Regions from separate parts of the Shewanella pealeana ATCC 700345 genome, predicted to be linked through region 3. Evidence: predicted binding sites of a transcription regulator. Region 3 holds the regulator's gene; each other region holds the start of a gene.
What was found. The regulator MetJ, encoded in region 3, represses methionine synthesis genes. The targets are predictions, from matches to a motif close to TAGACGTCTAGACGTCTA.
Positions count from the first base shown of each region.

Region 1: a site for MetJ is predicted at 3,958-3,975, ahead of SPEA_RS13330 (cystathionine beta-lyase). Genes of this name have one in related genera too.
Region 2: a site for MetJ is predicted at 5,944-5,961, ahead of metE (5-methyltetrahydropteroyltriglutamate--homocysteine S-methyltransferase). Genes of this name have one in related genera too.

Region 1 covers NC_009901.1:3,067,480-3,075,394, forward strand. Annotated here, with positions in the region: gene pdsO (sortase-associated OmpA-like protein PdsO) at 1-576, opposite strand, end outside; gene pdsR (proteobacterial dedicated sortase system response regulator) at 821-1,513, shown strand; gene pdsS (proteobacterial dedicated sortase system histidine kinase) at 1,610-3,796, shown strand; gene SPEA_RS13330 (cystathionine beta-lyase) at 4,011-5,189, shown strand; gene SPEA_RS13335 (type II secretion system protein) at 5,362-5,934, shown strand; gene SPEA_RS13340 (CreA family protein) at 6,044-6,538, opposite strand; gene yegD (molecular chaperone) at 6,627-7,915, opposite strand, start outside.
Region 2 covers NC_009901.1:3,921,326-3,929,240, forward strand. Annotated here, with positions in the region: gene SPEA_RS16910 (DsbA family protein) at 1-499, opposite strand, end outside; gene SPEA_RS16915 (protein-disulfide reductase DsbD family protein) at 630-2,687, opposite strand; gene SPEA_RS16920 (hypothetical protein) at 2,906-3,421, opposite strand; gene metE (5-methyltetrahydropteroyltriglutamate--homocysteine S-methyltransferase) at 3,586-5,856, opposite strand; gene SPEA_RS16930 (LysR family transcriptional regulator) at 6,034-6,936, shown strand; gene SPEA_RS16935 (HDOD domain-containing protein) at 6,987-7,715, opposite strand.
Region 3 covers NC_009901.1:684,470-692,384, forward strand. Annotated here, with positions in the region: gene SPEA_RS02980 (conjugal transfer protein TraF) at 1-841, shown strand, start outside; gene SPEA_RS02985 (sulfite exporter TauE/SafE family protein) at 848-1,579, opposite strand; gene metJ (met regulon transcriptional regulator MetJ) at 1,772-2,086, opposite strand; gene metB (cystathionine gamma-synthase) at 2,298-3,458, shown strand; gene SPEA_RS03000 (bifunctional aspartate kinase/homoserine dehydrogenase II) at 3,474-5,867, shown strand; gene metF (methylenetetrahydrofolate reductase) at 6,073-6,963, shown strand; gene SPEA_RS03010 (hypothetical protein) at 7,122-7,502, shown strand; gene SPEA_RS03015 (cysteine-rich CWC family protein) at 7,558-7,842, shown strand; gene SPEA_RS03020 (DMT family transporter) at 7,899-7,915, shown strand, end outside.

The sequences.
Region 1 (7,915 bases), 2.4 Mb from region 3:
TTTAACTTCTGCAACACGCTGCTCAGACAAAGCTTGGTTGTAATCACTATCTCCTCGGCGATCGGCGTAGCCGGTGAGATCAAGCGTTAGCTCAGGCGATAACGACATGGCGTAGGCAATATCATTAAGCTGTTGTTGAAAGTGCGGCTCGATAACCGATGAACCCGTTTTAAATTGCACATTGAGCCCCAGTGCCAATTCAGTTAGTTTCTGCTCCTGCGCCATCTTTAGAGTCGTCAGTTGCTGCTGCGCCTGCTCATATTGATCTGAGAGTTCAACTAGCGAGGTATTTTCCTGATTTAACGCGACGACTTGCTGCTCTTGCTCGGATAACATGGTTTGCTGGGTGTGCAAGGCGTCATCGTCACCCACAGACTTACCCAGTAAGGTTCCAGTAAATGCACCAATAATCGCTCCGACCGGTCCGCCAACGACCGCGCCGATAACAATGCCCGAGCTCAGGCCGATTAATTCTTCGTTATGACTGCGCTCGGTCTCAGCGGTTTGCTCTGCAGAGGCCGGATTAGAAAGCATTAAGGCGCCGATAACTAGAGTAGAGATAAGTTGCTTTTTCATAGGTAGTTCCCTTTTATGTCGCTATTTCATTGGCGGGATTAATCGCCATAATTTGGTTTAAGAAGTTGTATCTATTCGATGAAGCTATTAAACCCGAGTGAAATGGCTTTTAAGGGGAGCAAAAGTGGCGATTTGAATATCAATTGTGGCAACAAAATGGCAATCGCTGCTTGGCGCTTTAAACGCGATTAAATTCCTGTATAGTCAAAATCAATTAGACAGTTACAGCCAATTACAAGAAGTCATGAAACGAATTGCCATAGTAGAAGATGAAGCTGCGATCAGAGAGAACTACAAAGAGGTTTTGCAGCAACAAGGTTATTGTGTACAGGCCTACGCCAACCGCCCCGAAGCCATGTTGGCGTTTAACACTCGCCTGCCAGATCTGGCGATTATTGATATCGGTCTTGAAAATGAAATCGATGGTGGCTTTACCCTATGCCAATCCCTAAGAGCCATGTCGAGCACTTTGCCGATTATTTTCTTAACTGCTCGCGATAGCGATTTCGACACAGTTTGTGGTCTACGCCTCGGTGCAGATGATTATTTGAGTAAAGATGTCAGTTTCCCTCACCTTATCGCAAGGCTTGCCGCGCTATTTAGACGCTCCGATCTTAAAAATGTCGACAGCGATAACAATCAGATTATTGAGCACGGACTACTCACCATAGATGTTAATCGTATGCGGGTGTGCTGGAACGCGGTACAAATTGAGCTAACCGTCACCGAGTTTTGGATGGTACACGCACTGGCTAAACGCCCTGGGCACGTACGCCAGCGCCAGGAGTTGATGCAAGAAGCTAAAATATTCGTCGATGATTCGACGATTACTTCCCATGTAAAACGTATTCGAAAGAAGTTTATCGCCCAAGATGCGAACTTTAACTGTATCGATACCGTCTATGGCATGGGTTATCGTTGGGATTCCCACAGTTAGTTCCCTGTTACTTAATTTGTCCATTTGATTTACGCAATTTTAATTACAGAGTTTTAGTCACTTCAATTAAGTTATTAGTTAGGTAAGCATTCATCCATGTTCAATTTGCCCATAGGTCTTCGCGCTAAAGTCGCGGTTTTATCATTGTTTTTGCTCTGCCTTCCTTGGCTGGGATATCAGTACGTGTGGGAGATGGAAAAATACCTGCGTCACGGCCAAGAAAAAACCTTGGAGGGCACAACACAAGCGTTAGCAACCGCCCTGCACGAGAGACCAAAACTATTCGACAGCCAAGCCAGCTTCTTAACTCAGGTCGAGAAAGGCCGCGATCTTTATGCATATCCGCTTTCGGGCCCCATTCAACTCGATGGCAAGCTGGCAGACTGGAGCAGCTATCGCCACCGCGCTCTAAACTACGGCAGCGACTATCAGATCTATAAACGCGATGAGAGCCAGCCACTGCAGCTCAGCTTTACTCATATGGTGGGCAAATACGCCGGTTACTTATATGCGTTTTTCGAGGTTAACGATCCCCAAGTGGTCTACCGTGGTAAAAATAGCCTTAGCATAGATAGAAACGATCATATCGCTATTGCCACACTCGCCCCCGATGGCATGTTCCGACGTTATATTATTGCAACGACCCAAGATGGCTGGATCAGTGCCTTTGAACTCCCTGAAGATCCAAGCCTAAGCAAACCTGTGACCCCCGAAGTCAAGATCCAAGGTAAATGGACCAAGAGTAAACAGGGCTACAATGTCGAGCTGCGGATCCCGCTCGACATGGTGGGCAGTAAACTTGGTTTTGTGGTTTATGACGTCAATGACAAGCATAGCCGCGCCCTCGATGCTGCCGTAGGCACATCCGCTATTGATGATGTCAGCAAGCTAGGAACGGTACTGGTGCCTTCACCTGAGATAGAGAGCATCATTAAAGGCATGAGCCATAATAGCTCACGTATTTGGGTGGTGGATAAACATGGTCGCGTACTGGCAAAGTCTGGCGATATTCGCTCTGACAACAGCGTGTGGTCACGATCTGCCATAGAAAAAGAGGGTAACTCCACCTGGGAGAAGTTTAAGCGTGACTACCTGCACCCGCTTTATTACAAAATTCTTACCACTCCGGCGAAAGACTTTATCGACTCTTTGCAAGACTCAACCGTACTGCAAGGCAGTCATATCTCTAAGGCGCTCAATGGCGAGCAAGGCTCAACCTGGCGATTAACTCCCGACAACAAAGCCGTGGTGCTCGCTGCTGCAAGCCCTATCTGGATCGATGACAAGGTGATGGGCGTCGTGATCGCCGAAGAGACCACTCATGGCATTCGCACTTTGAGAAATAAGGCCTTAGAAAAACTATTCAATGTGATTTTAACCATCATGAGTATGGGCACCTTGGCATTATTTTTCTTCGCCTCAAACATCTCTAGCCGAATTCGAAAACTGCGCGATGAAGCCGAACAAGCCATCGATAGTCAAGGCCGGATTAAAAATGAAATTCAAGGCTCTAAGGTGCGTGATGAAATTGGCGATCTGTCGCGCAGTTTCGCCAGTATTGTCAGCCGCTTGAGTCAATATACTCATTACTTAGAGAATATGTCATCGCGCTTATCTCACGAGCTGCGAACTCCTGTTGCCGTAGTACGTTCATCGTTAGAACACCTTGGCCTACAAGAGCTAAACCCCGATACTCGCAAATATGTTGACCGGGCACAGGAAGGGGTTAACCGCCTTAACATGATCCTCAATAATATGAGCGAAGCAACCCGCTTAGAAGAGAGCCTTTCCCATGCTGAGAAAACCGTTTTTCCATTAGAAAAAGTTGTCAGCGGTTGCATGCAGGGTTACCAGATGACCTATCCAGATCAAACCTTCAGCCTTGAGATCATTAACGAAGAAACTCCCATTCTTGGAGTGCCTGAATATATCGCCCAACTAATGGATAAACTTGTTGCCAATGCATTAGAGTTTAGCCATCCGCACACCCCGATTGACGTTTCACTCAAGCTTAAGAATAAGTTTGCCGAGCTTAGGATCAGTAACCAGGGTCCTGCTCTGCCTGAAAATATGGCTGAGCAAATTTTCGAGTCTATGGTCTCAGTGCGTATGCAAAAGGCACAAGACAAACCTCATCTGGGACTCGGTCTGTATATCGCACGGCTTATCAGTCAGTTCCACCAAGGTCAGATCAATGCCCGTAACTTACAAGATAAGTCGGGTGAGATCAGCGGTGTTGAGATAAAAATCAGACTACCTTTGAGTAAAGAAACTCTGCCATAAACCCAGCCTAATAAAATTCTAACAGTTTGATATTTAGTGCTAAATCAGCTCGTATAATAAGGATGGAAACGCCGATTACAAACAATTGAGATAGCAAATTCAGACAGTCAACTGAATTGATCTTGAAAAGATAAACACTTGTTGTGATAGACACTTCATTTTAGCCGTTTAGATGTTAAGATGGCTAAAAATTAAAACTGATGGAATTCGCCCTATGAAGAAAGAAACCCAAATAGTCAGTCTTGGCCGCGATAAGAAATGGACCCAAGGGGTGATTAACCCGCCCGTTTACCGAGCTTCCACCATGGTATTCGATACCATTGAAGATATGCGCTTTGCCGCAAAAAACAAGGCAAATGGCGAGATGTTCTATGGCCGCCGTGGCGGACCAACACACTTTGCCTTTCAAGCAGCCATCGCCGAATTAGAAGGCGGTGTGGGTACGGCACTATATCCATCGGGTAGCGCCGCTATCAGCAACAGTTTGCTCTCTTTCTTAAAATCAGGTGACCACCTATTAATGGTCGACAGTGCCTACGAACCAACTCGTGACTTATGCGATAAGTTACTGGCTGGCTACGGTATTGAGACGACCTATTACGACCCAATGATAGGTGATGACATCGAGGCGTTAATCCAACCTAACACTAAGGTGTTATTTTTGGAGTCTCCAGGCTCTATCACCATGGAAGTACAAGATGTACCTACCCTGAGTCGTATCGCCCACCAGCACGATATCGTGGTCATGCTCGACAATACTTGGGCGTCACCGATTAACTCTCGCCCATTTGAAATGGGCGTAGATATCTCTATCCAAGCGGCGACAAAGTATATTGTCGGCCACTCAGATGTGATGATGGGCACCGCCACCGCCAATGAAAAGCATTGGGAACAACTTAGAGAACATAGCTACCTGCTTGGCCAGTGCACCTCTCCCGATGATGTTTATCTTGCCAGTCGCGGCCTGAGAACCTTAGGTATTCGCTTAGCTCAGCATGAACAGAACGCACTTAAAATAGCCAATTGGCTAAATAGCCGCCCAGAAGTCGATCATCTGCGTCACCCCGCTTTTGAGTCTTGCCCCGGCCATGAATTCTTTAAACGCGACTTTAGTGCTTCAAACGGTTTGTTCTCATTTGTGTTAAAGCAAGGCGATGTTAGATCGGTTACCGCGTTCGTTGAAAATATGAAGCACTTTAAAATGGGCTTCTCATGGGGTGGATATGAGAGCCTTATCTTAGGCGTTTTTGGCATCGACAAGCTGCGCACTGCAACTCAGTGGGACAGCAGTAAGCCTCTCATACGATTGCATATTGGTCTTGAAAATGTGGATGACTTAATCGCCGATCTCGATGCAGCGTTTGAGCGTTATAATCAAGTCTTGAACCGTTAAGAACTATGCATTGTTAATGCTATAACAACCTGTAATGTTAAGCATGTTAATCCCAAAAGCCGGCTTCGTTGTCGGCTTGTTTTATTGATGCCGATAAGAATCTTTTATTTCAGCAATTAGTCTATATGCTCTATTATTGAAACGTCCCTTTATAATCTAGAGAATGTTTTCAATGCAACGCCCCACAGCCTCCAAAGGCTTTACCTTAATCGAACTCGTCATAGTGATCATTGTGCTTGGCATACTCGCCGTCATCGCCGCGGCTAAATATGTCGACTTAAAACGTGATGCCGAGATTGCACGAGTTAAAGGAGTTGCGGCGGCATTTGAGCAATCTTTGACATTTTCTCATACCAAATGGCAACTTGTCGCAGGCAGCGGCGCGCTTAACGATCTTCCCGATTTTGCTGGCGGCAAGCTCGACATGAATAGCCATGGCTACCCCTTAGGCATAGATAAAAACAATCCGATGGGGCAACCTAAGAATATCGGTAAAGGTGAGCAAGGCTGTGTTGATCTTTGGAACACACTGCAACAGGATCCTCCATCGGTATCTTTGTCGAAAGTCAATAACAATAGTGACTTTCAAGCCTACCGCCATCAGGCCGAGGTTAATCCTGATGGCCAGACGCAATGCAGTTATGTACTGCGTACTCTCGGCGATACTAAAGGCTATCAGCAAGCCGATATTAAAATTGTTTATGACTCAGTTGCAGGCAGTGCTACAGCAGTTATTCGTGAATAACGATTAGCGAAGCAGAAAAACACACAGCAAAAAGGGCGGATATAATCCGCCCTTTGGTTTTTAAACGTGCTGTCCTCCATTAAAAACTAGAGGTTAGCTAACAATAAGCTTAGTGGCTATTAACAGCGCCACCTTCTACCCATGCCTGTGTGCCATAGAGTGGCACAGTCGAGAGCGCATGTTTATGGCTACCATTGGTCTCTTTAGTCGAATAAGACAGATACAATAGCGTTTGATTATCGGCATCGTAAATTCGGCGCACCTTGAGAGACTTAAACAGAATACTTAAGGACTCCTTAAATACCACTTCACCATTTTTACTCTTATCGATGTTAGCAATTTCAGCCGCCGTAATAGGCCCGGTTTGACGACAAGAGATACTCATATCTGATGGGTCAGCAAGGCTTAGATCCGCTTCAATACGGCTAATATGACACGTCACGCCCGGGATCTTAGGATCGTGCTTAGCATCTATAATCACATCCTTTGTGGTAAATAAGCCTAAGCTCACCTTACCCACGTCATCGCCACAAGCACTAAGGCCTAGCGCGAGAAATATAGATAACCCAACGCCTGAAACCCACTTTTTAGCTAAGCTTGTCATATCCATTTCCTTAAGAGTTTGAGCCAATAATAAGATAAATTTATTAAATCGAAATTATTTAAATCACAATTACTTAAATTACAAAGCGTTAAGCAAACACTCTTTGCGCCCAACGAGTTAAGCCTGCGGTCACACTACCGAAGTGATCGCCGACAACGATTGGGATCTCAGGGAACAAACCAGAAATGCGTTTATAGATAGCCGGACTTCTCGCCGTACCACCCGTCACATAGATCCTGTCTGGCATCACACCCGCTTGCTCAAGGGCTTCTCGCATCAAGGCTTCGACTTTTGATAGCGGTATCGTGATAGCACTTTCGAAATCATCTTCGCTCACCCTAGCATGTAATCCCGCGTGAATATATTCCAGCGGTGTATCAACACATGCGTCGCTAGAAAGGGCAATCTTACTCTGCTCGGCGCTACGAACCAATTTATACCCTAGCTGTTCTTTTTGAACTTTAAGCAGACGCTGAACAAGCTCCGGCTTTTGGGCATCTTTGATTAAGTCTTCGATTAACTTCTTCGAGGCCAAGGCACTAAAGTCTCGCTGCGCACTGATATCGTTGACTGCAACCGCGTTCCAAAACGGCTTGCTTGGCACTGGCAATTGGTTAACCATCAAGCTACCAAGACCAAGATGTGGCATAAATGAAGCCATAGACAAGGCGATATCTAAGTCATTACCACCGATACGCTGACCACTGTGGCCTAAAAAATCGGCACTACGGTCGCGGTTATCGATATGATTTGGGCCCATTTTTACCATAGAGCAGTCTGTGGTACCGCCGCCAACATCCACCACCAGCACAGTAACGTTTTCATCTAGTGAGGCCTCATAGTCCATACCAGCCGCGAGAGGCTCAAATAAGAAATCGACTTCGGTAAAACCAGCACGACTAGCCGCAAGTGATAAAATGGCCTCGGCCTGCTGATTGCTCTGCTCACCACCTATGCCCTGAAAGTTTACTGGGCGGCCAATAACCGCATGGGTGATTTTCTGCGCCGGTGAAAAGTTGCTTTCAGCCTGTTGCTTAATATGCATCATCATTAAGGTGACGATATCTTCAAATAGCGCGATTTGGCTCTCTCTTAGCCCTGTAGCGCCAAGGAAAGATTTCGGCGAGCGTACATAAAACCCTTCGTCAGGCATATCTAAATAGGCTTCAATAGCTTGCTCGCCCACAAATACCGCCTGCTCATTAGGCAGCAAATCAAGATCGCGACGCGCTGCGTGCGCTCGACTTAACTGAGCGGCGCGCGCTCGGGCGTACTCCACTTTTTGCTCTTGGGGTAACTGATTTAATACCGCCTCGGCAATTAACTCTCTATCCATCGCATACAGCGTTGAACTTAAATAGTTAGAGTCACCAGATA
Region 2 (7,915 bases), 1.9 Mb from region 3:
CTAAACGACGTGGTGACGCCATTAACATCTCTTTTAATTTTAAATACTTATCAGGCTCATTCATCCAAACCCTTTGTGCAAAATCGACCGCCTCAACAGAGCTTTGTCCCTGTAATGGTACCATTTTTACTATGACTTTAAGCTGTGGATATTCAGCCATAAGCTTATCTAACTCAGGCTCCAGTTTCTTGCAGTAGGGGCAGTTAAAGTCGGTAAAGTAAACCATGGTGATTTGTGGCGTTTCTGCACCTTTCCACGGGTCGTCGGCTTGATGAAACAGAGCTGAGCGATTGGCATTTATCATCTCCTTCATAGTTGGCGCACTCACCCACATAGGGTTAACCCTTGAGCCTTCAGCTTTCACATTTTGACTGATGATCAACATCGCACAATAAAACGCAAATGCGGCTATGGTCGATATAAAGAGTCCTGCTTGAAACTTACTTTTAAAAATTGGCTGCTTAGGGCCTAGATAATTGTGTGTTTTATGAGTCTTCATTCTTTTCACTTAGGCTTTCTCTTAAAATGTTCTCTTAGCGCTGCCAATAGCAGCGCTCTTAACTATTTCTTTAACACTTACATTTGGCGCTATTAGCTTCGTATTTAGCGCTTGCAAGTGTTAATTTGGATTAGAACCTTACCGAGGCCACATTGATAGCATCGATAACATCGCTGGCAGACAAGATCACTGGCAGTGCAATCCCCTCTGGCGCATTCGGGCCGTAAACCACGTTAAAGGGCACACCAAAGCGGTTATGGCTCTGTAAATACTCGGTTATTGGCTTCGATGGTTTAGTCCACTCCCCCTCCATCAACACGATATTGTCAGCCTTTAATTCGCTGTATACCGGATCTTGTAAGATCACCCCAACCTTGTTGGCTTTACAGGTAATACACCAATCGGCAGTCACATCGACAAATACGGTCTTGCCTGCCGCAACTTGTCTCGCGATTTCAGGCTCATTCAACATATGCCATTCTAAGTCGGTTGGTAACGGCTGCGCCCACCTGTTAGATGTAGAAAATGCCCCAACGGCTATCACCATAATTCCGACGCTGACACTGGCGATAACAGCAGCTTTTCCTTGAACTTTGGCCATCAACACTAAAAACAACAGTACTAAAGTGCCAGCCGCAATCCACAAGTAAGCAGCCGGTATAAAGTTGGCTAACAGACTAAGTAGCCACAGACTAGTCAGTACCAAGAGGCCGGAGAACACCACTTTAACCACACTCATCCAGCGGCCCGGTTTAGGGAAATAACGCGCAACTTGAGGAAACGCAGCCACTAGCAACCAAGGTAACGCCATGCCTAGCGCTAAGGCGCTAAAGATAACAAATAGACTCAATACGTCAGCGCCAAGGGCGAAGGCCACCGCAGTACCAAGAAATGGTGCGCTGCACGGCGTCGCAAGTAAGGTCGCAAACATGCCTTGCAAGAAATGTCCGCGGTGATCATTACCGCCAGTGGTTGCCAACTTAGTTTGCAAACTCGATGGTAAGTTAATCTCAAACGCGCCCAACATATTGATGGCAAATATCGCGGTAACTACCGCCATAAAACCAATAAACCAAGGGTTTTGGAACTGTACCCCCCAACCTATCGCCTGCCCGGTAAATTTAAGGATTAAGATAAATCCTGCAAGCAACCAAAATGACACTAAAATCCCCAAGGCAGAGGCGATAAACTGCTGGCGGATTTGCTTAACTTGTAGATTTGGCGCCGCTATCACTGAACTTAATTTCATGCCTAGAACCGGTAACACGCAGGGCATGACATTTAAAATCAGGCCACCTAATAGCGCGATAACTAGCATGCTCAGTAGCGAATGGCCGCTAGCTTGAATGGTGATGCCGCTAACGTTTGCAACAAACTCTAATGCCTGCTCTTTATCCATCACCGTAAGGTTTAACGACTTACCAATGAGCTCAGGCTCACCTAGCCAGCTTGTTGCATCAAAGATAGCTCGTAGCTTTTGCTGGCCGCTATCGGTGTCATAACGCTCGAACCGCACAAACTTAAAGGTGGTATCAGGCTCACCATCGATAATAAATTTTGGCATGCTCCAACCAGTATCATCCATCTCCACTTGCAGTTGCTGCGCTTTTACATCCCAACCAAGCGTGACATCTTCTCGCTGCAATTTAACCGGTACTTTAGACACGGCTTTGTTGTAGGCAAACATGGCGTCAACATCAGCATTTAATGCAGTGGGGTCGATATCTAGGTTAAGCTCATAATCTGTTAATACACACACATTAGTGCATGACGACAGGGTAAATTTACCCTGTAAATGAGTGGGCTTATTTGTATCATCGAGTTGCAGCTGCATAGGAAAAGCAGCCTCATGGTGATAACCAAAGGTTTGTAGACCAAGTAGCGAGAATTGCTCAGGTGCAGGCCAGTCCCAATCGACTTGGTTTAAGTTGCTTGAGCCACTCCAGTCGATACTCGGCGCAATGCCGCCCTCACCAGGGCTACGCCAATAGGTTTTCCACTCACCATCGAGCTCAACTTCCAGCACCCCAGGCACTGTGTTACTGGCCTTATCGACCTCCCCCGTGAGCATAAACCTCACTTTTACTGGCGGGTGATTAGGGTTCTCTAGCCAGCCTGTTGACTGGGCAAATACCGGATTAGCTAATGCTAATAAACACACCAGAATAATCTGTTTTAATATTTTCACTTTTCTTTCTCCGCAAAAACGGCTCGCCACCAATCCAGCACTTTTAAGCTATTGGCTTAGCGATTAATAAACGGTTTATGTTAGGGGTTAGGCCCAATTTCGATAACGGCAATATAGCGATATAACAGCCTAATACCAATTGGCCTAAAACAAGCAAATTCAAGTAGCTGGGTACTAGCTATTAATACCTATCAGTATAAAAGCTAGTGCAGTTGTTTTTATTCTTGGAAGCGGCACAGAGAAAGGTGGATACGCCTAGGCCTTGGCAGTACGGGGACATTCAGCGCCCCTTGTAGCACACGTGAGGCAATTGGGATAAGCGGAAAGATAAACAGCAACACCAATAACGGCATAATAGGTGGCTCGTCGAGGCACACTCTTAACGACTTTTCGGATAACTCACACTGCTTAAACTCTGAATCTTTAGCTTGGCTAACACTCAGCCCGCTAATATTGGCCTCACCAATGCTTGTGGCACTATTGCTTGCCTCGCTGGTGAGTTCAGCCGCACTTATGCTCGCATAGGTAGGTGAGCTGACATTTAGCTGCTCGAAAATCTGCAATACGCCACTATTTTGCGCCAAGCAAAATAAGACTAATATGGCAAAAACCATAACAGTCCAATACTTGTTTGTTTTACTAAAGCGCAAATGCGAGATAAATGACTCCGGTTCATCGTCAAAATAGAGGCTGACAACCACTATCGTAATTGTGGTATCAGCTAAGGTATTCACAGACTAAGACCGGACTTTTGTAAAAATAGTTCATCACCTAAGTCAATTATATTTCAACCGTTGAAAAAAAAAGCAAAACAAGCAAATAAAACAACCAGCCGATATCAATCGACTGGCTGTATCTCGTAATGGCATTCATTACGCTAAAAGACTGTGCTACAAATTTAGCTCAGTGTACGTCTTAAAATTTTCGTTGCCGCGACAAGGTTAACCAAGGCTGGCTCAACTTCATCCCAGGTGCGGGTCTTCAGGCCACAATCCGGATTTACCCAAAGTTGCTCTACAGGTACCTTTTGCGCTGCCTTCTGCATCAAGCTAACAATCTCATCGACCGTTGGCGTATTCGGTGAATGAATATCGTAAACACCCGGACCAATTTCATTCGGATAATTAAAATCTTCAAATGCATTTAACAGCTCCATTCTTGAACGGGATGTCTCTATGGTAATCACATCGGCGTCCATCGCCGCAATTGCCGCTATGGTTTCGTTAAATTCGCTGTAGCACATATGAGTGTGGATCTGCGTTTCGTTTGTCACGCCTGCTGCACTTAATTTAAAGGCATTAACCGCCCAGTTAAGGTAATGCTGCCAATCGCTCTTCTTCAGCGGCAGCCCTTCACGAAATGCTGGCTCATCAATTTGAATGATGCCTATCCCCGCATTCTGCAGCTCGACCACTTCATCTCGAATGGCTAGACCAATTTGGGTCGCGATCTGCTCGCGACTGATATCTTCACGGGCAAACGACCAATGCAAAATGGTAACAGGACCTGTCAGCATGCCTTTAACGGGTTTGTCGGTGAGGCTCTGAGCAAATTCAGCCCACTGCACCGTCATTGCCGCAGGACGTGACACATCACCATAGATTAGCGGCGGCTTAACGCAGCGCGAACCATAACTTTGTACCCAACCAAACTGCGTAAAACCCACACCATCGAGCTGTTCGCCGAAGTATTCCACCATGTCATTGCGCTCTGCTTCACCATGAACCAGTACATCGATACCAAGCTTTAGCTGACGCTCAACGGTGTCGCGAGTCACTTGTCGAAGCTGGTCGTTATATTGCTCAAGGCTTATCTCCCCTTTACGCCAGCGGCTACGCAGGCCACGAATGGCTAGTGTTTGCGGGAAACTACCGATAGTCGTGGTAGGCAGTAACGGTAGCCTAAATTTCTGTCTTTGCGCCGCCTGCCTAACAGCAAACAGATCGTCACGCTCATAGTCCTGCTCTGTTAAAGCCGTGACTCTGGCTATCACCTGTTGATTGGCCGCTTCGGCGCGAGCACTGCGTCTTGAGCGACACTCCACGACAATGGCTTTAGCCTCAACCGAATCAGCATCATTTAATAATATTTTCAACTTACTCAGCTCTGTCAGCTTCTGTTTTGCAAATGAAAGCTGCTGTTTAAGCACAGGTGACAACGCTGTTTCGACTTCGAGATCGACTGGACTATGAAGTAGAGAGCACGATGGCGCTAACCATAAACGTTGCTTGAGATCGCGAGCCACACTGCTTAGCTGCGCTGCAATATTATCTAGATCTGCCGCCCACACATTACGACCATTAATCACACCGGCAGACAAGACTTGCTCTTGGCCTAAGGTGGCGACAAATGTGCTTAACTGCTGTGGCGCCGTGACTAAATCAAGGTGTAAACCTGCAACAGGAAGCTTAGACACCAACGAGTGCTGATGAGCAATACTGCCGTAGTAGCTGGCTAATAATACCTTCAAGTCGCCCTCGGTTAATGCCGTATAGGTTTGACTTATCGCTGCTTGCCAATCACTTTCAAGCTCCAACGCTAGCACCGGCTCATCGAGCTGGATCCATTCAACGCCTTGGCTGTTAAAGCGAGTCAGTATTTTTTGATATGTTTCTAAAAGCTGTGGCAATAAACTTAATCTATCAAAATCTGAGCCCACCGATTTAGACAGATATAGAAATGATACCGGCCCAAGAATAACCGGCTTAGCTTGATAGCCAAGGGCTTGTACTTCGCTCACTTCTTCAAACAGCTGATCATAGCCAATTTCGAAAGTTTGATCCGCTGTCAACTCAGGCACAATATAGTGGTAGTTAGTGTTAAAAAACTTGGTCATTTCAGCTGCTGGCGCATCATTACCTGTTGGTGCTCTACCACGTCCGACTCGGAATAGTGTGTCGATATCTATGCCTGCATCTCCACGGTGCCGTTCAGGAATTGCCCCTAAAGTTGCACTCAATGTTAATACTTGATCATAAAAAGCAAAATCACCAACAGGTAATAATTTCACCCCAGCATCTGCCTGCCACTGCCAGTGTGACTTACGCAAATCTCTCGATATATCAGTTAATTGAGATTGTTCAATTTCACCACGCCAATACTTCTCTAAGGCAAACTTTAATTCACGAAAACGACCAATGCGTGGAAAACCCAAACTATTTAATTGCATATTGTATACCTTTTGATGTTAAGATGAGGAAAATTCAGAGTTAACGCCCGTCTGAATTTCATATAACTAAACATAACAATGGGCGTCTGGACGTCTAGAAGTTTATTGTGTTAGCCTATGTATTCGCAATCGAAACGAATTCAAGCGCAACATGAGCGAATTTCATGTGAGGATAAAATGATAGAGCTTAGACATTTACGTACGCTAGTTGCCCTAAAGGAAAGCGGCAGCCTTGCTGGGGCAGCAAAAAAACGCTTCGTCACTCAGTCAGCACTCTCGCATCAGATCAAGGAATTAGAGACTCGTATTAACTCTGCTATTTTTGTACGCAAGAGTAAGCCGCTCTCTTTCACACAAGAAGGCGCGAGATTACTCAACCTTGCTGAAGATATTCTACCTAAGGTGATCGAAACGGAGTTTGATCTCAAAAAGGGCCTAGAAGATGGAGATAATCACTTAGGTGTTGGCATCGAATGTCACAGCTGTTTCCGCTGGTTAATGCCTGTGATGGAAGAGTTCAGAAAGCAATATCCGCAAGCCGAACTCGATTTATCCAGCCGTCATCTGTTCGACTCGTTGAACGCACTAGAGCAAGGTGATCTGGATGTTGTACTGAGCTCAGATCCTGTGCCTGGTCAGTCAATTGCTTATCAGCATCTGTTTGATTTCGAAGTTAGATTAGTGGTGGCCAGTGATCACCCTCTAGCTCAGCAAGAATATGTCACACCGAAACAGTTAGAGAATTTACCGATTTTAAGCTACCCGGTAGCACTCGAACGCTTAGATATATACCGCCACTTTTTAGAGCCGGCAGGCATTCAACCCGGTCCACAAGTAAAGTGTGATTTAACCATGATGCTGTTACAGCGAATTGCCTGTAAAGATGGTGTTGCCGCTTTGCCAAGCTGGTCGATAAGTGAGGCGCACGGCCTAAGTCTTACCAGTGTAAAACTGGGCCCTGAAGGGCTAAAGCGTCCACTTTTTGGGGCGTATCGTCGCAACGGCGCTAATGCTCGTTTAGCGCAACATTGGTTAGAGCTAGTGGCTAAAGAAGGTTTGGCAAAACAGAAGCTCAATTAAGTCTGAGTTAGTTAACAAAAAGCCTGCATACTGCAGGCTTTTTTGGTTTGCTATATTGGGTTAAGCAATAAGTTTCTCTTTGTTAATACCCGCCTTAATACTAGGCCTGGAGAATTAACATTGTGTGTCTTTCGTAAATTATGAGCAATCATAAACTCGCCGCTAAGATCATCATCTAGTCCTAATGACTCAAAAGCTTCTAGGGTCAGTGCTTGCTGCTGCTCCTCAATCACGGACTTAAGTAAGCTTAACGGGTAAGGCTCTGTGCGTTCCGAATTTAAGTAGGCAAATGCGGTCAGTGCGATAATGTCACCAAACACACTAAACAGTGCCAATGTTTGTACTTCATCAGGATTAATTTGCACACTATCCATTTGATATAACTGATCAACAGCATCTACTGCAATCGCTTCAGTCATTGCCCAGTAACCGTGAATGAGTTTCTTGTACGGTTCATTGAGCTCGTCTAAACGCTCTTTCAGATAGAAAGTAAAAGCATAGCGATAAATGTTAACTTGGCCCAAGCGCACTAAGGCGTCTTTTAAGGAACGATTCTTACTCGACTGAGCTGTGGCGTGATCTGCGCTGCTACTGCGCCATAGCAGGTGAGCAGATAACGCAGGATCAGACGAAACGATATCAATGACATTGCGAATATCACCGTCTGCAATAATAGCCTTTTTCAATGGGATTAAAATCCCTCGACGACCTATTACCTGCTCTTCATTGCTGATAATGGCACGTACTTGAGTAAATACTTGCTGCTCAAGATCTGTCATGTGAAACGTTAAACCTTATTCTTCTAATAATTATCGCTAACTAGTTTATACAGCTGGGTGGCCATCTATAAGTAGCTCGATTATATGTGCATTTATTTCAGGTAAATTAACCCATAATATGGCGTCAAAGGTCAAGCCATATAATACCAATCAGTGTAAGAATTTGCTCTACTCAGAGCATTTTTGGCAAACTAATTCAA
Region 3 (7,915 bases):
GTCACTAAATGGCAATTCAGCCTATGCCAGTGCGGGGCTTGGTTTTAGTGTGGCGATCCCCTACCAGAGGATGCCGATGGCTATCTTCTATAAGAGTTATGTTAACGCCGTTGGAGTTGCCGATATTGCGCAATCAGATATCGACGCCCTCAATAATCTCGATCCTAATAACCCTCCAAATATCAGTGATCTGGACTCCCAAGGGCAAGTGGTTGGTGGCGCGGTATCTGATTTCGGTATTGCACTAAGTTTTCCGCTGTCTATCGTAAACATGCCGATAGCAGTGGGAATTTCGCCTAAGTTTCAGCGTATCGACAGCTACAACTATATCGCCAATGCTAACAACTTTGATGCCAGTGATTTTGACGATGCCAAATATCGCAATGATGAGACTAACTTTAACTTAGATATTGGTGTCGCCATGCAAGCATTCGATGGTTTGACCTTAGGCCTGTCGGGGCGAAACCTGATCAGCCAAGATGTGGATACCATAGAAGTTGAAGGGCAGAAGTTTACTTATCGAGTCGAGCCACTTGTGACCGCTGCTGTGGCCTATGATTGGGATATTTTATCGGTGACCACAGATATCGATCTAATTGAGAATAAGAAGTTTAAAGAGCTGGATGGTACTCAATATTGGCGTGTAGGTGGTGAAGTGAGGGCCTTCGACTGGATGGCGCTAAGAGTGGGTTATCGTCATGACATGAAAGATTCTACTGCTAACCTTTACTCTTTGGGTTCAGGCTTTGCTTTTGGTGACTCATTTTTCTTAGACCTTACTGGTATGTTTGGTGATGACAATGCGGTAGGAGGCGTGCTGCAAACCTCCTACCATTTCTAACCAGTGCTAACCCATTAGCTCTATCGTTGATTTAACGGTTAGGATAAGAGCGCTACAACCACATAAAGCCAGAGTTAACACTCTGGTTTTTTGTTTGTCTACACGGCCCACTAAGCGTCCTGCAACGATATAACCCAGCACAACAGACGGCAACAGCATCAACGAGATATAAAAATGCTCAACGGTTAGTAGGCCTGCAAATGCCAGAATGATAAGGGCAATCATCGAGCTAAAGATGAAGAAGGCCGAGAGGGCGGCGCGAAATTGTCCGGCATCTTTGCCTGATAGTAAGATTGCCAGCGGCGGGCCGCCAATTGCCGCGATATTGCCAAAAATTCCAGATAAGATCCCTGCGATAAAGAGGCTGAAACGGTTCACTGGAATACTGAACTTCATTAGACTTAAACCGACGGCTAAAGCAACAATACCGGCAATGGCTAGACCTAAGATTGGCTGTGGCGCGATTAAAATTAGGCTGGCACCTAATATGCCTCCGGGAATGCGTCCTAATAGCGCGTATTGCAGACCATTGAATTCAAGTTGGCCACGTTCTCTAAACAAGGTGAGCAGTGCAATTGAGAAGCCCATCATAATTACAGGTGCAGGAACCAAACTCGGGTCGACGATATAGAGTAAGGGACTTGCCACCACGGCTAGGCCAAAGCCGATAAGACTTTGGGTCAGTGCGCCACAAAAAATAATAAGCGAGGCGAGTAAAAGCGTAACGGGTTCAATCATCAGTTTATCCAGCCAAGTGGCTATAGTTGGAGCGAAGGGAGGTCTTGCACTCTGTTTGAACAGTTCAGTATTTTGGTTATCGATTAGTGGTTATAGATTAATAGAGCTAAGCCATCATTCAAGGCCAAAAACAGATAAGGACTGCTAAGCAGTCCTTATCTGAAGATCACGTTTGTCGATAATCGATGAAGATTATTCAAGTTCTTCCCACTCAATGCCCATTTCATCCATTAGACGTTTAACCTCAGCAGGCATGCTGTCAGGTTTATCTTTAGTAAGATCTGCGTCGTTTGGTAGTGGCTGACCTGTGTACGCATGCAAGAATGCCTCGCATAACAGTTCACTATTGGTGGCGTGACGCAAGTTGTTCACTTGGCGGCGTGTGCGTTCATCGGTAAGTACTTTGAGTACTTTCAAAGGAATGGACACAGTAATTTTTTTCACTTGCTCATTCTTTTTGCCGTGTTCAGCATATGGGCTGATATAATCGCCATTCCACTCAGTCATTGACTCACCTGTTATTTCAAAATTCGGGGCAGATTTTAACCCTTTAAATTGTGCAGTCAAATTATTGCCTCTTATTTATGACAATTGCAAATAGATTTCCATATGCATGGACGTCTAAACGGCTAAAGTGGTTGACGCAGGCTTAGTGCTTAGGTACATTTAGCCGTCCAGACATCTCTTGAGTGAAAATTAACAGGAAAAGGAGTAGTACATGACTGAGCGTAAATTAGCCACTGCGGCTGTACGTCAAGGAATTGAGTCCGATAGCCAGCATGGTGCAGTAGTACCGCCGATCTATCTTTCTACTAATTACTCTTTTGATGGTCATAAAAACCCAAGAGACTTCGACTATAGCCGCTCAGGTAACCCTACACGTTCTATTTTAGGTGATGCCATTGCCGAGCTTGAAAAAGGCTCTACGGGCGTAGTGACTTGCACCGGTATGGCGGCAATAACGTTGGCCACTAGCTTGCTTGGACCTGATGATCTTCTTGTTGTTCCCCATGATTGTTATGGTGGTAGTTACCGCCTATTTACTAATTTGGCCAAAAAAGGTCAGTTCAAGTTATTAGTGGTCGATCAAACCGACTCACAGGCCCTTAATCAGGCTATAGCGCAAAAACCTAAGATGGTATGGCTAGAGACGCCGTCGAATCCACTGCTGCGTGTGGTCGACATTAAGGCCATCTGTGCTGCGAGCCATGAAGTGGGCGCACTGGTGGTTGTCGATAACACTTTCCTGTCGCCGATTTTACAGCAGCCGTTATTACTTGGCGCCGATATAGTGATCCATTCCACCACCAAATATATCAATGGTCATAGCGATGTGGTTGGCGGCGCGGTCGTGGCAAAGGATCCTGAGTTAGGTGAACTGCTTCATTGGTGGTCAAACACCCTAGGGCTAACGGGGTCAGCGTTTGACAGCTACCTGACTTTGCGCGGAATTCGTACACTTGCAGTACGAATTCGCGAACATCAGGCGAATGCGCAGCGAATTCTTGATACCCTTGTTAACCATCAGGCCGTCTCCAAGATATACTACCCGGGGCTGAAAGAGCATCCGGGGCATGAGATTGCGGCTAAACAGCAAAAGGGCTTCGGTGCCATGCTGAGCTTTGAACTTAAGGGTGGAGAACAAGAGTTAGTCACATTCTTAAAAAATCTTAGCTGTTTTTCAGTTGCAGAGAGCCTGGGTGGCGTAGAGAGTTTAGTCGCCGTTCCTGCAACCATGACGCACAGAGCGATGGATCCAGAGGCTCGCGCCGAAGCTGGCGTTAAAGATACGCTTATTCGTCTGTCTGTGGGTATCGAAGATGCCGATGATCTTGTTGCCGATATTGAAGCTGCGCTTAATGCCGCAGCCGCTTGTTAATTAAAGGGGTATACGATGGCACGCTGTCACTTACATAAATTTGGTGGCTCAAGTCTTGCTGATGCAGACTGTTACCGTCGCGTGGCTCATATTCTGCTGACTCACGGTCACAGCGATGACTTAGTTGTGGTGTCTGCGGCAGGTAAAAGCACCAATTTCTTATATAAGTTACTCGAGTTGAGTACGACTAAGCAGCTGTGGCAAGAAGAGCTACAAACACTGATTAGTTTCCAGCAAAATTTGATTGAGCAATTGCTCTCAAATGAGCAGGCACGCTCTCTTCGGGAGCGACTCTCTAACGATAAAGCGCAGCTAATCAGCTTGCTATCGATAGAGTCGATTAATGAATACCAAAGCAATCAGGTAGTGAGCTTTGGCGAGCGTTGGTCTGCACGCCTATTGGCGGCGCTATTACGTGAATCGGGTGTGGCGGCATCGGATGTAGATGCTCGCACACTCTTGATTGCCGACGAAGCGGCTGTACCGCAGATTCGTTTACAGGATTCCCGTCAACGTGTGCATTCGATGACTGAAACTCATCCTAATGAGCGTCTAATTATTACTGGCTTTATCTGCGCGAACGAGCGGGGTGACACCTTGCTACTAGGACGTAACGGCTCCGATTTCAGTGCGACCTTGATTGCCAGCTTAGCAGATATTGAGCGCGTGACCATTTGGACCGATGTAGAGGGCGTATTTAACGCCGACCCAAATAAGATCAACGATGCTAAGTTACTGAGTAGTTTGTCATTAGCCGAAGCTAACCGCTTGGCACATCTAGGTTCACCTGTGCTGCATAATAGAACGCTGCAACCGCTGTTTGATACTCAAGTGAGTTTGGCTGTTCGTTCTAGTTACGCGTCCCATACCGACTTTACCTTGATTGCACCAAAGAGTTCGTCGGCTAGTGCGCCAGTGGTTACTAATCTAAGCAGCGTTGCGCTGTTCAATCTTGAGCTTACAACGGAACTTAAGCAGCTTATTGAGCTGCTCGAGGAGACTGGCCTGAGTCCGCTGGCATACTGGGAACTTGGGCAGGGGCGCGCCGAGATCACTGTGACCTTAGAAAATCAGAAGCAGGTATTGGCATTACTGGATATTAACCGTGACGCCTTAGGCGTGAGTGATATTAAGATCACCGAAGATCTTGGCCTGGTTGCGCTGGTCAGCGCCGATGCCAGCCTGTATCGCCGCGGCTTTGCAAGATTACTGAGTCGTAATGCTAGACCGCTGTTTAACGACGGCATGAGCCTAGTGACCTTGGTACCTCAAGGGCAAGTAAACTTGTTAACTCAAAAAGTACACCGTCGCTGCGCGGGGCCTCGCAAACGTATCGGCGTACTGCTATTGGGTGTCGGTAACATTGGCGAAGCTTGGGTTGAACTCTTTAGTGGCGCTAAGGCAGCACTCAATAAAGAGCTCGAGGCTAGTGTAGAGTTGGTTGGTTTGGTTAGCTCACGTAACGCTTTGATCTGCGATGAGGGCATTGAGCTCGATTCGTGGAAGCAGGCCTTCGAAGAACACGCCACTCCATGGCAATACAGCCATCTGTTTGAAGAGTTACATGATTTAGAGTGTGATGAAGTGATTGCGCTGGATATTAGTGCCAGCGCCGATTTGACCTTGCAATATCCAGAGTTTTTCGCTCGTGGTATTCATGTTGTCAGCGCTAATAAATTAGCCGGTTCTGGACCACTAACCTTCTATCGTGAATTGAAACAGCAATTGGATAACCGTCGCTTATTTTGGCGTTACAACGCCAGTTGTGGCGCTGGTTTACCGGTACAACATGCATTGAACGATCTGCATAACAGCGGCGACAGTATCGAAGCTGTTGGCGGGATCTTCTCTGGCACTCTTTGTTGGTTATTTGAAAACTTCGATGCCAAGAAACCTTTCTCTGAGTTAGTTATTGAGGCGAGGGGCTTAGGGATCACCGAGCCAGATCCACGTGATGATCTGTCGGGTCGAGACATGCAGCGTAAACTACTCATTCTTGCCCGCGAGATAGGTTTTGAGATTGAGCTTGAAGATATTGAGCTTAAATCTTTAGTGCCAGCAAACTTGGCTGAAATCCCTCTAGAGCAGTTTTTATCGCGTATCACCGAGCTCGATGATGAGATGCAGCAGCAGTTTATTGCGGCTGCAGAGCAAGATAAGGTGCTGAGATACGTGGCCTCTTTAGATAAGGTCGATGGCGAGTTAAAAGCCGAGGTGGGGATACAGTGGGTTGATATCAGCCACCCCTATGCGAACCTAACGCCAGGTGACAACGTGTTTGTGATCCGCAGTGAATTCTATCAGGAAAATCCGTTGATTATTCGTGGCCCTGGAGCCGGGCGTTTAGTGACAGCAGCGGCTGTACAGTCTGATCTGGCACATATCTGTCGCGATCTGCTACAAGAATAATTTTCACGTTAATCAATAGAAAGGGCTCATTTGAGCCCTTTTTTATTGACTTGTTTATTATGATTTTATTGTTTTAATAAAAAAACTCATTTGCCTGCTTTTTAGGCTTGACTTCAATCTCAGTTTCTCTAGTATATGGACATATAGACGTCCAAACGTCTGTTTCTGGAAGTGCTAAATTAATGCTGAAGTTGAGGAAGTAGAAATGGGTTTTCATCACGCACAACATGCAACATCATTAAACCAGAGCCTGTCTGAGCTAAATGGTGATATTAACGTTTCTTTCGAATTTTTCCCGCCTTCAACTCCAGAGATGGAAAAGTTACTGTGGAACTCTATCCGTCGTTTAGAGCCATTAAATCCAAAGTTTGTTTCGGTGACTTATGGTGCTAACTCGGGTGTTCGTGATAGAACCCATGGCGTAATTGAGCGTATCCAGACTGAAACAGACTTGCTGGCTGCGCCGCACCTGACTTTAGTCGATGCCAGCGATGAAGAGCTTAAAGAGCTGGCAAAACATTATTGGAATAGCGGGATCCGCGATATCGTCGCCCTGCGCGGTGACTTACCAGACGGTAGCCCTAAGCCTACTCGTTTTGCTAATGATCTTGTCCGCCTATTACGTTCGGTAGCCGACTTTGATATCTCGGTGGCAGCCTACCCAGAGGTGCATCCCGATGCGAGTAATGCACAGTCAGATCTGATTAATCTTAAAAAGAAGATAGACGCTGGTGCCAACCGCGCTATCACTCAGTTTTTCTTCGATGTGGAGTCATATCTGCGTTTTAGAGACCGCTGCGCGGCTGCAGGAATCGACGCTGAAATCATCCCAGGGATCTTACCTGTGACTAACTTTAATCAGACTAAGCGCTTTGCCGCCATGACCAATGTGTCCATCCCAAGCTGGTTACATCGTCAGTTTGAGGGGCTCGAAGATGATGCCATTACCCGCCAGATGGTTGGGGCTAACGTGGCTATCGACATGGTCAAAGTCCTATCTCGTGAAGGAGTGAAAGACTTCCACTTCTATACGTTAAATCGCGCTGAGCTGACCTATGCCATTTGTCACACATTAGGGGTTAGACCGGGAAAGTAAGTGTCATAAACCCTTAAGTGATTTATTGAGCCAATAACCTCGTAGGTTGTTGGCTTTTTGTTTTAGAGAGGCATCCAGAAGGCTGTGTATGCAGGAGCTTGAGTAACTATCGCTAAGTAGGTAGTCTAAATAGGAAGCATTTTATACAGGGTTTGATTATGGATAATCAATTAAAGTTTATCGTTTTAACTGCAGCTTTGATGGGAATGACGGCCTGTCAGGGAGTGAGATTTAATACCAATTTAACGCCAGAATTTGTTGTAGATAAATATCAAACCAGTCAGATTGTCGAATACAGTGCAGAAGAGGTCTATAACCATGATTCCCAGATGATAGGTGACGTGAGCGCCGCTTATTGTCAAACGCTCAATACTCCGCCTCCTATCTATTCTAGTATTATAGAAACATTAAAGTATAAGGTGCACAAAATGGGTGGTAACGGCATTGTGGTGATGGAGTGCTTAAAGGATAACCCTTATGCATCTTGTATCGCTCACCTAGAGTGTCGAGCACTCGCCTATGAGGTGAATTTTTCTTAGTTAGGTTGTTATACTTTGCCTAGTCGTTGTGAGTATATATGAGTCCAATTTACCTATGAATGATAAAGAGCTGTCATTGTTATCTGAGCGGGAAAGCATTAAGGCTAATCATTGCCCCCTATGTCAGGGCCTTAATGGTTGTGCGGCGCAATCTGGCGCGGGTATTGAGCAGTGTTGGTGCAGTAAACAAGAGTTTCCAGATAAAAGGCTGTTAGCTAACATTTTGGGGGCAGAAGAGCTACTGACTCTGAGTGGAACTGCTTGTATTTGTGAGGTTTGTTTGCAGCGACTACAGTTGTTGCAGGCACAAGGCGGCACACTTTTTAAGAGAATTGATTAGTCCACTAGACCAAGCGCTATCAATCAGGCATTATCGCCGATCTTGTTATATCTTCAATGGCCATATTCATGGA